One region of the Effusibacillus sp. SKA8 genome, then DNA from elsewhere that is predicted to be linked to it. Evidence: riboswitches for the same ligand, from Rfam matches in the RefSeq annotation. Region 1 holds a riboswitch; the other holds the start of a gene.
The links. A riboswitch is a leader RNA that binds a small molecule or an ion and turns the genes downstream of it on or off. The one in region 1 is predicted to bind cobalamin.
Positions count from the first base shown of each region.

Region 2: linked by a shared signal. The riboswitch ahead of cobT (nicotinate-nucleotide--dimethylbenzimidazole phosphoribosyltransferase) and the one ahead of cobK (precorrin-6A reductase) in region 1 are both predicted to bind cobalamin.

Region 1 covers NZ_JBZCSF010000019.1:26,454-32,691, forward strand. The annotation lists gene AC4ED1_RS13645 (hypothetical protein) at 1-708, opposite strand, end outside; gene AC4ED1_RS13650 (CbtB domain-containing protein) at 809-1,006, opposite strand; gene AC4ED1_RS13655 (energy-coupling factor ABC transporter ATP-binding protein) at 1,127-2,023, opposite strand; gene cbiQ (cobalt ECF transporter T component CbiQ) at 2,020-2,808, opposite strand; gene AC4ED1_RS13665 (energy-coupling factor ABC transporter substrate-binding protein) at 2,805-3,086, opposite strand; gene AC4ED1_RS13670 (energy-coupling factor ABC transporter permease) at 3,112-3,867, opposite strand; cobalamin riboswitch at 4,093-4,279, opposite strand; cobalamin riboswitch at 4,440-4,630, shown strand; gene cobK (precorrin-6A reductase) at 4,763-5,554, shown strand; gene AC4ED1_RS13680 (cob(I)yrinic acid a,c-diamide adenosyltransferase) at 5,529-6,128, shown strand; gene bluB (5,6-dimethylbenzimidazole synthase) at 6,125-6,238, shown strand, end outside.
Region 2 covers NZ_JBZCSF010000002.1:74,578-80,815, reverse strand. The annotation lists gene AC4ED1_RS02635 (LCP family protein) at 1-943, shown strand, start outside; gene AC4ED1_RS02630 (histidine phosphatase family protein) at 996-1,673, opposite strand; cobalamin riboswitch at 1,709-1,901, shown strand; gene cobT (nicotinate-nucleotide--dimethylbenzimidazole phosphoribosyltransferase) at 2,008-3,072, shown strand; gene cobU (bifunctional adenosylcobinamide kinase/adenosylcobinamide-phosphate guanylyltransferase) at 3,059-3,730, shown strand; gene cbiB (adenosylcobinamide-phosphate synthase CbiB) at 3,727-4,728, shown strand; gene cobS (adenosylcobinamide-GDP ribazoletransferase) at 4,754-5,515, shown strand; gene cobD (threonine-phosphate decarboxylase CobD) at 5,518-6,238, shown strand, end outside.

The sequences.
Region 1 (6,238 bases):
GCTTTCCTGTTGAACCGTTTCAGCGGGACCGGCCGGGGTGCCGCCGCCATGCGCCAAAGCAAACGGCACGCTGCCAAACAATGCGATTCCCGCCGCCAGCAGGAACACGGCTGTCGCCGACGATTTACGCAGACCGGAACCGCTCGTTTCCGATCCGTTCTTTCGGAACGGATTATCCAGCGAACCGGCGACATACCCGCTAATCGCGGCGGCAAGCAAAATCAGGACAAACAGAAGGACCGTCCGGACCAGTTGCCCAAACGGAACTTTCACCTCAACCGGGATTTTCACGTCAATCGGCGCTTGCAATCCGGGTGCGTCGGCGCGAATCGACACCCTATACTTGCCCGCATCCCAAAAATTCGATTTCAGTTCGACCTTTCCGTCATAAAGCATGGAGTCCATTTCGTAGACAAGCCCCGTCCCCTGGTTGTCCTCCCGCAAATATCCGGCATACAGCCAGGGATTGAGCGCCTCCGTTTTCTCGACCGCCAGACGGACGGAAGCGTTTCGCAGCGGCTCTTTGCTGACCGGATCGGTCAGTTGGTAGGAAAAATGGGCCGGTTCATGGGCAACCGGATGTTGCGGGACCAGGAATTCCCCTTTTTCCCCGTAACTTTCCAAAACGGCCGTCCCAAAAACGACCGCCGCGACAATCGCGACCGGCAAGGTTAAGAAGACCAAAAACCGGAACAAATTGAATCTCATGTTTGCCAGCTCCTTTTTCGAGTCCAAGTCCAATTTCTCGCACAATCTGCCGCTGAAATATTCAGGCATGCGGGGGCATGCGGAAAAAACGATACCTCGTTTAGTGGCAGGGAACCATCGTCACGCCGTGGCGCGCGGGATGAACCGCGTCATGCAGCGGCGCGATGGGAGAAAAAAACAAGCCGTACAGTGTAAACGGAATCCACCCGATTAAAAGAATCCACTGCAGAATATACAAAACCTTCGCTGCCGCCGGACTGACCCGCAGCGCGACAAGCTTGTGAACTACCGCACTCATCGATCGCACCTCCTTCCCAGCCGGAATCCATTCGCCCGCTCCCCCGCACGCCTGAATATTCAGCAAACCCCCCCGGCCGAAAAGGCCGGGACGGGAACAAGCATACAGCCTGCTTCCTGATCATCGCGCCCGGTCGCCTTCCCCGCGTGTTTGCAATTTTTCGGAGATTTCCCGCAATCTTTCCTTCAATTCGGCAATCGTGCGGGGTCTGGCGGGGAAAGGGAACCCCTGTTGTTGCGTTTGTCGCAACAGTGTCTCCCACATGTCAAACAGCAGAGGAACCCCCAGCTGCAGTTCCGTCATGAACCCGCGCCGCGAAAACACCTCGTCGGGCGTCCCTTCAAGCGCAATTCGCCCGCGGTGCATGACAAAAATCCGGTCTGCCCATGCATACGCAACCTCAAGATCGTGGGTCGCCATCACGACGGTTGTTCCCTCGCCGGCGATCCTTGCCAGTTCCTGCATCAGATTGCCCAACTGCCGCCTGTCCAAAAATGCGGTCGGTTCGTCAAGCAACAGAAGTTCCGGCCGCAACACCATGACTCCCGCCAGAGCCACTCGTTTTTTCTGTCCCAAACTGAGATGATGGACGGGCGTATCCGCCAGATCGGCAAGATCAAAACGGTCCAAAGCCTGCCGAACACGGTGAGCGATTTCTGCCGGCGGCAGTTTCCGGTTGCAAAGTCCGTACGAAAGATCCTCCGCCACCGTGTTTGCCACCAATTGTTGTTCGGGATCCTGAAACACCAGCCCGATCTTCTGCCTGAGATCCGCCAGGAAACGGCGCTCGTAGCGAATCGGTTGCCCCTGCCAGCGAACCGCGCCGCGCTGCGGCCGGTAAATCCCGTTGGCATGCAGGAACAGAGTCGATTTTCCGCAGCCGTTATGCCCGAGAATGACGCTTTTCTGTCCGGCCGGAATCCGCAGCGTCAACCCGGCAAGTGCCTGTCGCTCGGACCCCGGATATGTATAATGCACATCTTCAAACTCCAACAGCCATTCCGTTTGCTTATTCATCTCCTTAACCACCATTCGAACGCCAGCAGGAAGCAGCAGCCAACGATTGCTTCCCATACGTGCCGCATGGATCTCGTGTGCACAGACGTTGACAGAACATGCAGGTCACCGGTAAATCCCCTTGCGGCCAACCCGATGGACAATTGCCTGTACCGGTGCAGCATCCGCCTGAAGAGCTGGGCGACAAGGAGACTCGCGTCTTGCATCCGGTTGCGGAATCCCCTGTGTCCCCCGCGCGCCTTTTGCGCAATCCACAACCGCTCCGCCGATTCAAGCAGGACAAACAGAAAACGGTACATCACCAAAGCGATTTCAAGCAAAACAGCCGGCATTCGCACGCGGCGCATCGTTTGCAGCACTTCCGCAAAGGGCACGGTCAGCAGAATAAAATACAAGCAGGACAAACAAGCGAGGGAACGGCATACAACCAGCCCAGCCTGGGCCACCCCCCGGGCGCTGGCGTACACCTGAAAAGAAGCCAGGGAAACCGACGCCACCGCGTCTTCCGGCAAAGCGGACAGGCTCCCACCGGCCGCAATCCCAATCATGAGCGGCGGCAAGCCGAACAGCAGAAACGCCAGCGCCAGGCCGACCAAACGCAGATAGACGGCAAAGGGAATTTTGGCATAAACGACAATCCAAATGCCCATCCACAAAAATATGACAACAAGGACAGGGATATGCGAGACAAAAGCGAGCGCCATCACACCCGCCGCAAACGTCACTTTCATCCCGGGCGGCAACCGGCGCAGCCGGTTGCCGTAAGCGAGCGCGTCAAGCCTCATCTTTCCGGATGCTCCCTTTGCAGAGCACGACCGCGATAAAAGCCGATACCATACCCGATCACGCCCGCACCGGCGGCCGCTTGCAGAGCAAACAACAGGCTTTCCGTTTCCGGCCCTGGCAGCTCCAGCAGCGACTGAAACCACGGTTTGTAATCCGGCGACACTTCGGCGATGGCAGCCTCCGCCAAACCGTCAGCCCCCGCAAATTCCGCATCTTTTACAAAAATCAGGGGAGCCGCAATGAGCGCCGCAACCGCCAAGAGGATCCACCCGTTCATCCATTTGTCCAGCCTTTTCACAGTCCTACGCCCCTTTCATTTCCTGCAGTTGTTGTAATTCCTCGCGATTGTATGTTTGCAGCCAGTTCCATACGAGAACCGTCAACAACCCTTCGCTGATCGCAAGCGGAATCTGCGTAACCGCGAAGATGCCGGCAAATTTGACAAACGATGCCGGAATGCCGCCCGTTGCCGCCGGGAACGCAAGGGCCAGTTGGAAGGAAGTCACAACATAGGTCGTCAAATCGGCAATCGCCGCCGCCAGAAAAACGGCCAGCTTCCGCTTGCCTCCCCATCGTGCGGCGATCCGGTAAACCCCATATCCGGCGAAAGGACCCGCCACTGCCATCGAAAAAGCATTGGCCCCCAATGTCGTCAATCCGCCGTGCGCCAGAAAGAGAGCCTGAAACAGCAGGACCATGCTGCCCAGCACACTCATCGCCAAGGGGCCGAACAGGATGGCGCCCAATCCCGTCCCCGTGGGATGCGAACTGCTTCCCGTCACGGAAGGGATTTTCAGGGCGGATAGGACAAAACTGAACGCTCCCGCCAGTCCCAGCATTAACTTTGCCTCGGGACACCGTTTGACCGTGCGTTGAATGGAACGAAGCCCAAGGAGAAAAAAGGGCAGAAACGCCAGCCACCAGAAACCGGCCCACCAAACGGGCAAAAATCCTTCCATGATATGCATCCCGTAGGCGGCTTGCGGCGCGGCAACAAGAAAATACAAAACAAACCCGGAAATTAAGACAAAACTAGACACAAAACGTCGTTTTCGCATTCCAGCAGCCCGGCAACCTTTCCCCATTGCATTAAAAAATGCACAAAAAAATGCAATGGAAGAAGCTGCGGTATCCTCCCTTCGTGTAAAAAATTTCATGCCCCCGCAAAAAACCCCGGCCGAAAAGGCCGGGGTCGCGAAAACGACGGAAATTTGCAGCAAGGGGAACATCCGCCACATCCGCAAGGTTTTTATCCAACACCGAACCTTTTCCTCGAAGGCTGAGCAGGTGTACTCGTTTAGGTAGGTCTCCTGGCTTCCGGTTCATCGCGCTCTTTCGCCTTCCCTGATGACTCAAGTGGCATTTCCGAAAGAAAGCTCGCCGGTTACAGTGGCGGGACCGCTCGGGATTTGCACCCGATTCCCTGTTACCCCTTGTTCCCACAAGGGCACCTAGACGAGAACAATATGCCGTTTTTATGACAAACAGGATTGCAATATTTAAAATTAGGATACACGTACCCAAGACGGTTTGTCTATATCAATTTTTGCAAAAGAAACTGGCAGGATTTTCGCAAGGATGTTAGAATACATCAAGCAACACAAATTTTTGCCGATTTTGCCGAAAACAAATTTTTGCTTTGGGAACAGGTCCCCGTAAATCACCTGTCCGGGGACAAGAGGGAAGTCCGGTGCAAAGCCGGCGCGGTCCCGCCACTGTGACGAGGAGTCCTGTACGGAAAACCACTAGGCATAGCCCCGGGAAGGGAAGTGCAGGGCGATGAATCGAAGCCAGGAGACCTGCCTGTTCCAACGGCACCGCCGGGTATGCGGTCATGCCCGATCACCTACGGGAGATAGGGAGGTGCCACGCAAGGCTTTTCGCTCGCGGTTTGCGGCCTTGGCGTGTCCTCCCCTCCCTCGCGAGGGGATTTTTTATTGGGAGGGGCGACGAATGATCTTTTTTTTGGCGGGCACCAGCGATGCCCGTGAATTGGCGCTGGAACTCAAGGCCCAAGGCTACCCGTTGCTGGCGTCGGTGGTCACGGATTCGGCGGCCGGTTCCCTGCGGGAGGCGGGGATTGACGTATCAGTCGGGAGAAAAACGGCCGGGGAGATGTACGACCTCCTCCGGCAAAAAAAAGCCGCCGCCGTCGTCGACGCCAGCCACCCGTTTGCCGAAATCGCGTCGCAAAACGCGATGCAGGCGGCCCATCTGGCCGGGATTCCCTATTTTCGCTATGAACGCCCCGGCACCCTCCTCTCCGATCATCCGCTGATCACATATGTACGGGACTACCGGGAGGCGGCCGAGGTCGCGTTGGAGCAAAAAGGAACGGTTTTTCTCACAACAGGTTCCAAAACGCTGCACATTTTCGCAAAACTTCTGAACGGTGTCGAAGGGGTTCGCATGATCGCCCGCATGCTGCCGACAGAAGAGAACATGCGAAAGTGCTCGGAACTCGGAATTCCGCAAAAAAACATTGTGGCGATGCAGGGCCCCTTCAGCGAAGAACTGAATCTGGCTTTCTACCGCCATTACGGAGTCACCGCCGTCATCACCAAAGAATCCGGAGCGGAAGGCTCCGTTCGGGAGAAGGTCAAGGCGGCGTTGGACAACGGGATCCGGGTGATCGTCATCTGCCGGCCCGGAATCGATTACGGGCGGGTGTACGAAACGGCAAGCGATGTAATCCTGGCGTTAAAGGAGGCGGTTTCCCATGAGCATCTACACGCGCAGCGGTGACCGGGGCAGGACAGCCCTTGTCGGAGACCGCCGGGACAAAGATGACTTGCGGGTGGACGCCTACGGGACGGTGGACGAAGCCAACTCCTTCGTCGGCGACGCGCTCGCGCTGCTTGAAGAGACGCCGTTTGATTTGCAGGATATGGCGGATGTTCTGCACGATATCCAACAGGAACTGTTCGATGTCGGCAGCGATCTCGCAACCGTCGGCGGGGTCCGCCCTTACAAGGTGACAGCGGACATGGTGGACCGTCTTGAACCGTTAATCGATCGCTACATGCAACAGACCGTTCCGGTGAAAAAATTCATCGTGCCGGGCGGTTCCCGTCCCGCCGCCAAGCTTCACATCTGCCGCACCGTGACCCGCAGAGCGGAACGGCGGGTTGTCGCCCTGGCCAAAGTGGAATCGGTCAACCCTGAATGCCTGCGGTACCTCAACCGGCTGTCCGACCTGTTCTTCGCGATGGCCCGTGCCGCCAACGCGAGATGCGGGCGTCCGGACCGCGAGTATGTCCGCTCCCGCCATGTGTTCCGGCACGCGATGGGAAAAGGAAAGGAGTTGGATTCCGTATGAAACGGCACGCATTCAGCCAGGCGGAACGGGCCGCCGTTTACAAAGCGATCTACGAACGGCGGGACATCCGCTCATTTTTACCCGACCCGATTGAGGAAGAGGCGCTGTTG
Region 2 (6,238 bases), on a different contig from region 1:
CAAAATCAACACCGCGTTCGCCATCGGCGGTCCGAATCTGGCGGTGAAAACGGTTCAGGAATTTCTGCAGATTCCGGTTCATTATTTCGTGGTGACCGATTTTAAGGGGTTTGAGGGCGTCATTGACGCGATCGGCGGCGTCGATCTTAACGTTGAAATTCCGATGGACTATGTTGACGACGGCGTTTATGACATTCATTTGAAAAAGGGACCGCAACATTTGAACGGGAAGGAAGCGCTACAATATGTGCGCTACCGCAAGGACGCGCGGGCCGATTTTGCCCGCACGGAACGGCAGCGCAAACTGGTGAAGGCGGTTCTGGAGCAATTGAAGACACCGCTGACGCTGGTTCGTTTCCCCAGCATGTTAAAAGAAGCGGAACCCTATGTGCAAACCAATCTGACCGCCACTGATCTGGTGCGGATGTCGACGGACATTCTGGCGCTGGATTCCAAGTCGGTAAAAAGCCTGCAGATTCCGCCGGACGACCTTTTAACCGAAACATTCAATTATGTCGGGGAATCGATTCTGGAGCCCGATGTGGCAGGGGTGCGGAAGTTTGTGCGGGACCATTTGCGCCAAGATTCCGCTGTGTCGCAGAATTCACAGCCGGTTTCCAATCTGCCGGGCGCCGCGAAAAATTCCGATTCCACCGGTGGGACGAATCCGGCTTCGGGGGGAGGTTCTGCCGCGATTCCCGGTTCGCCTGCCGCTACAAGCGGAATGGTGGGCAGGAACGGGACCGGACGTACCGCCCGGGTGACAAGCAGCGAAGGGGTCAACGTTCGCCAGGGACCGGGGACCAACAATCCGATCCTGACTTCGGTAGCGCCCGGTGAAGCGGTAACGGTACTAGGCGAACAAGGCGGTTGGTACAACGTGCAACTGAAAGACGGCACGGTCGGCTATATTTATGGTCCGCTGCTGACTTTGGAGCCGTAACACGCTTTCCCGCAAACGGGCGACTGCCTTCTCGGCTGTGTCCGTTTTTTGATCATGGAACACCGAGCCGCTTTTTTGCCGACTCGATCAGTTCCGCAAATTTTTCCTTCGGCAGATGGTCGGTCTGGTTGTGGATTTGCAACTGAAACTGTCCGTTGTCGTAAGCGATGGTTGTGAGGCTGCAATTGGCCACATGGTAACGGTTCCAGTGGGACAATGGTTCGCAGCAAATTCCCGCCAGGAAATACGCAATGGCGCCTGCGTGGGTGACAACCGCCACCGTTCTTCCCGGATGCTGTTCCGCGATGGAACGAAGGGCGGACTCGATGCGGCCAAATACCGCCTGCCGCGTCTCGCCGCCTTCCCAACCGAATTCGTCGGCGCCGGGATTGAGAGCCGTATCTACCATGTCCTTGTGCGTTTCATAAAGGCGGATGATGGACTGCCCGTCAAACAGGCCGAAATTCATCTCTTTCAGGTCATCCCGGCAGGTAAGAGGAACTCCGAGGCGAGTTGCGATAATTTCTGCGGTCTTCGCGGCTCGCGATAACGGGCTTGCGTAAACCGCATCCACCGGGCGGCCCGTCCGGGCAAGTTGTTCCAGCCGTTCCGCCGTGACCTCCGCTTGCTGAATCCCCACTTCGTTGAGCGGTGTATCCGTCCAACCGGAAAGGCGATATTGCAGGTTGTCGTCCGTGATGCCGTGCCGGATCAAATACAGTCTTGCCATTCGACTCACCTTGGTGCATGATGGAAGTAATTCAATAGTCTATTATACTCGCAGGTGCCGTTTTATAGAAACGGAGAATAGGGAAACCGGTTAGAGTCCGGTGCGGTCCCGCCACTGTGAGAGGGAGTTTCCGTTCATAAGTCACTGTCCGGACGATCGTTGCGGACGGGAAGACGAACGGCGGCGATGATCTCAAGCCAGGAGACCTGCCTGCGGGTTTTTGCTTGGCCGCTTTTCGAGGAAAAAGGGGCTGGTGCGCACGCGCCTGTCTCCCTTTGTCCTCCGGCAAGGGGAGAAAATTTTTTACCAAAAACATGATCTGGAGGAGATACATATGGCGTGGAAATTACCGGAAAACATCGAGGGACTCGACCAGGAAGCGATGAAACGCGCCGCAGAGCGGCACGGTCAGTTGACCAAACCGGCGGGCAGTCTCGGCCTGCTGGAGGAGATCGGGATCCGGCTGGCGGGCATCCAAGGCGAGACGATCCCGGCGGCGACGCCGGCTGCGGTGGTCGTGATGGCGGGCGATCACGGCGTTACGGAGGAAGGGGTGTCCGCTTTCCCGCCTGAGGTGACGGTGCAGATGGTCTTGAATTTCATGGCCGGCGGGGCGGCCATCAATGCATTGGCCCGCAACGCCGGGGCGGACGTGCATGTGGTCGACATCGGCGTCAAGTCGGATATTCCATGGACCGGTCCGTTGTCCAACCGGTTGTGGATTGAGAAGGTTCGCTACGGGACAGCCAACATGGCAAAGGGGCCGGCCATGACAAGAGAAGAAGCGGAACGTGCGCTGGCGGTCGGCTGGGAGATGGGGAGCAAGCTGCACGAACAAGGTTATAAAATCGTGGCGTTGGGCGAAATGGGCATCGGCAACACAACGGCCAGCGCGGCGATTGCGTCCGTTCTGACGGGAAGGCCAGTCCGAGAAGTGGTGGGAGCCGGCACCGGGCTCACTTCCGAGGGAGTTTGCCGCAAGATCGACGTGATCGAAAAAGCGATCCGCCTGAATGCCCCCGATCCCGCAGATCCGGTTGACGTGCTGGCAAAAATCGGCGGTCTTGAGATCGCGGGGCTGGCCGGTTTGACCCTGTCCTGTGCGGCACACCGGATCCCTGTCGTCGTGGACGGATTTATCACAAGCTCCGCGGTGCTGGCCGCGGCAAAAATCGAACCGTCGGTTCTGCCGTACCTGTTCGGATCGCATTGTTCCGTAGAGCCGGGGCATCGCATAACGCTTGATGCACTGGACGTACAGCCGCTGTTTGATTTTGCGATGCGCCTTGGCGAAGGTTCGGGAGCGGCGCTGGCCTTGCCGATTATCCAGGGAGCCGCCCGCGTGCTTCGCGAAATGGCAACTTTTGCGGAAGCGGGCGTCGCGAATGCGGATTCATAAGACCGAACAACTCCACGCGATAGTCATTGCGGCAACCGGCCGGGGGGCCGAAATGCGGTATGCAGGAGATGATAACTTGGACAAACCGGCAAAAATCGTTTTGGTGATTGGCGGTTCGCGCAGCGGCAAAAGCCGTTTTGCCGAAACTTATTGTTTGAAACTGCAGAGAGAAACGGGGCTGCCGGTAACATACATCGCCACCTGCCCGCGAATCGACGCGGAAATGGAAGCGAGAATCAGGGCTCACATCGAGCGGCGGCCGGCCGATTGGGGGTGCCTTGAGGAGCCGTGCGCAGCGGCGAAACTCATCCGCAGGCTGGATTCGTCAGCCGGCATTCTGCTGCTCGACTGCTTGTCGCTCCTGTTGAACAACTGGCTTTGGGAACGGGAAACGCAAGGAAACGCCGGGAGGCTTTCGGAACAAGAGGTCGCTTGCCGAACGGAAGACCTGATGCAAGCGTGCAGGGACTATCCGCATCCGGTCGTCATCGTGACGAGCGAAGTCGGGGCCGGAATCGTGCCTGAAACCGGATCTTTGCGGCAGTACCGGGATCTGCTGGGGGTTATGAACCAATGCGTCGCGGGCGCCGCCGATGCGGTGTACGCGGTAATCGCCGGGATCGCTGTCAATCTGAAGGAGTTTGAGACTCGGCTATGATTCATGTGTATCTGGCGTTTTTGCTCGATCTGCTTGTCGGAGATCCACGCTGGCTGCCGCATCCGGTCGTGATCATCGGCAACTGGATTGAGCGCTTGGAGCCGGCACTGCGCAGGGCGTTTCGGACGCCTGCGGCAGCGATCCGCACTGCCGGCGACAGTGGGTTGGCAGACGCCCGGGAAAAATGGGCCGGCGTCTTGCTGGCCGCAATCGTTGTCGGGGGCAGCGGGTGCGCGGTAATTGGGCTGCTCCTGTTGGCTTCTTGGATCAGTCCGTGGCTCGCGGCGTTCGTCAATATCTGGCTGATTTCGACGACAATTGCCGTCCGGGGATTGGCGGAAGCGGGCAACGGCATTCGCCGGGCGCTGGAGCGAGGTGAGCTGGAGCGGGCAAGAGAATTGGCGGGATGGATCGTCAGCCGGGACACGAAAAACTTGCCGGAATCCGAGGTGGTCCGGGCAGCCGTGGAAAGCGTCGCGGAAAATATTGTGGACGCCGTGACCGCACCGCTTTTTTACGCCATGATCGGGGGCGCCCCGCTGGCGATGATGTACCGCGCGGCCAATACCCTCGATTCGATGGTGGGGTACAAGAACGACCGCTATCTCCGGTTCGGTTGGGCATCCGCCAGACTGGACGATCTGCTGAACTGGATACCGGCGCGGATTACAGGCGTGCTGGTGGTGGTCGCCGCCTGGCTGTTGCGATACTCGCCGCAAGGCGCGTGGAAGATGATCTGCAGGGATGCGGCCAAACATCCGAGCCCGAACAGCGGAATACCGGAGGCGGGCGTCGCCGGCGCGCTGGGAATCCGGCTTGGCGGACGAAATGTCTATCACGGCCGGGAAACGTTCCGCGCCTACCTGGGAGAACCGCTTCAGGAATTGGCTCCCGTGCACATTGCGCAGACGATTCGCATTTTGTACGTCAGTTCGGTCTCGATGTTGCTTTGCGGCGGCGCGGTCTGGAGCGTGTTCCGGGCGGAGTGGCACTATTGAATCACGATGGCGGGAGGGAACCCCCTTGCATTCGATTCTGCAGGAATGGAAAATGGCGATTCGGTTTTTGACGAGGATTCCGTGGCCGGAGCGAGGGGGTACACAGCCTGTTTCGTTTGATGAAGGGGCCTTTGTCCGCAGCGTGCGCTGGTACCCTTATGTCGGTTTGCTGATCGGCGGGATCCTTGCCGGGCTTTCCTTGCTTTTCGACGGTCGGCTGCCTGTTGCGGCGGCAAGCGTTCTGCTTCTGATCAGCGAAATTGCGCTGACCGGAGGATTGCATCTGGACGGTCTGATGGATACGGCGGACGGACTGTTGAGCGGGCGGGACCGGGAACGAAAACTCGAGATCATGAAAGACAGCTGTGTGGGGGCGATGGGCGTGATCGCGCTGGTCTGCCTGTTTTCCCTGAAGTGGGTCCTGCTGTCCGCGGTCGGCGGGCGGTTTCCTTTGTTGCTGTTGGTGATGCCGGCGGTGGGACGGGCGGCGATCGTGTGGGCGATCGCCAAGTATCCGCCCGCCCGGCGGGACGGAATGGGAGCGGTGCTGGCGGGGAAAGTCACTTTTTCGCAATGGGCGGTCGCAGGCGCGGTGCTGCTGTTGCCTTTGGCCCTGTGGCGATGGCAGGGAGCCGTTTTGCTCGCCGTTTGCGGGTTGCTGACATGGTGGATGTCATCCGGCATCAGCCGGGCGCTCGGAGGACTGACCGGTGATGCGTACGGAGCGATTTGTGAAGTGACGGAGGTCATCTTTTTGTTGACGGCACTGGGGGTGTTGACGGTTTGAGCATGCAGCATGGGGGAAACATTGCCCGGTACCAGCGCGAATGGGGGTGGAAGCGGGAGGAAATGGTGGATTTCAGCGCAAATCTGAATCCGTTGGGCCCGCCTGAATCCGTACTTGCAGCGATGCGGGACGCGCTTTCGCGCATCGCCGATTATCCGGACCCGAACGGCGGGAATGTGTTGGCCGCCCTGGCGGAGAAATGGTTGTTGCCGGCCGACCGGTTTTTGCTTGGGAACGGGGCGGCCGAACTGATTTTTCTGGCGATGCGGTTGATTCGTCCGAAGCGGATTGCCACGGTTGCCCCCGCATTCCGGGAGTATGAACAGGCGGCGAGACTGGAAGGGGCGGAGATCATGCGGATTCCCTTGTCGGCAGAGGCCGATTTTTTCGTCGAACGGGAACCGCTGTTAAAAGCCCTGCCGGATGTGGATATGCTGGTGCTTGCCAACCCGAACAACCCGACCGGACGCTGTGTCGACCGTTCCGTAATGACGGATCTTTTGCGGGCGGCCGCGGATAGGGACAAATGGCTACTGGTCGATGAGGCGTTTCTCGATTTTCTGCCGGATGAAGAGGAAAGAAGCTTGATACGGCATGTCACCGGGAACGACAGGCTGATCGTGATCCGATCGATGACCAAATTTTATGCGGTTCCGGGTATCCGGATCGGCTATCTGGCGGCGGCGGATGATCTGGTTGAGCGCATGCGCGGGATGCAGGTCC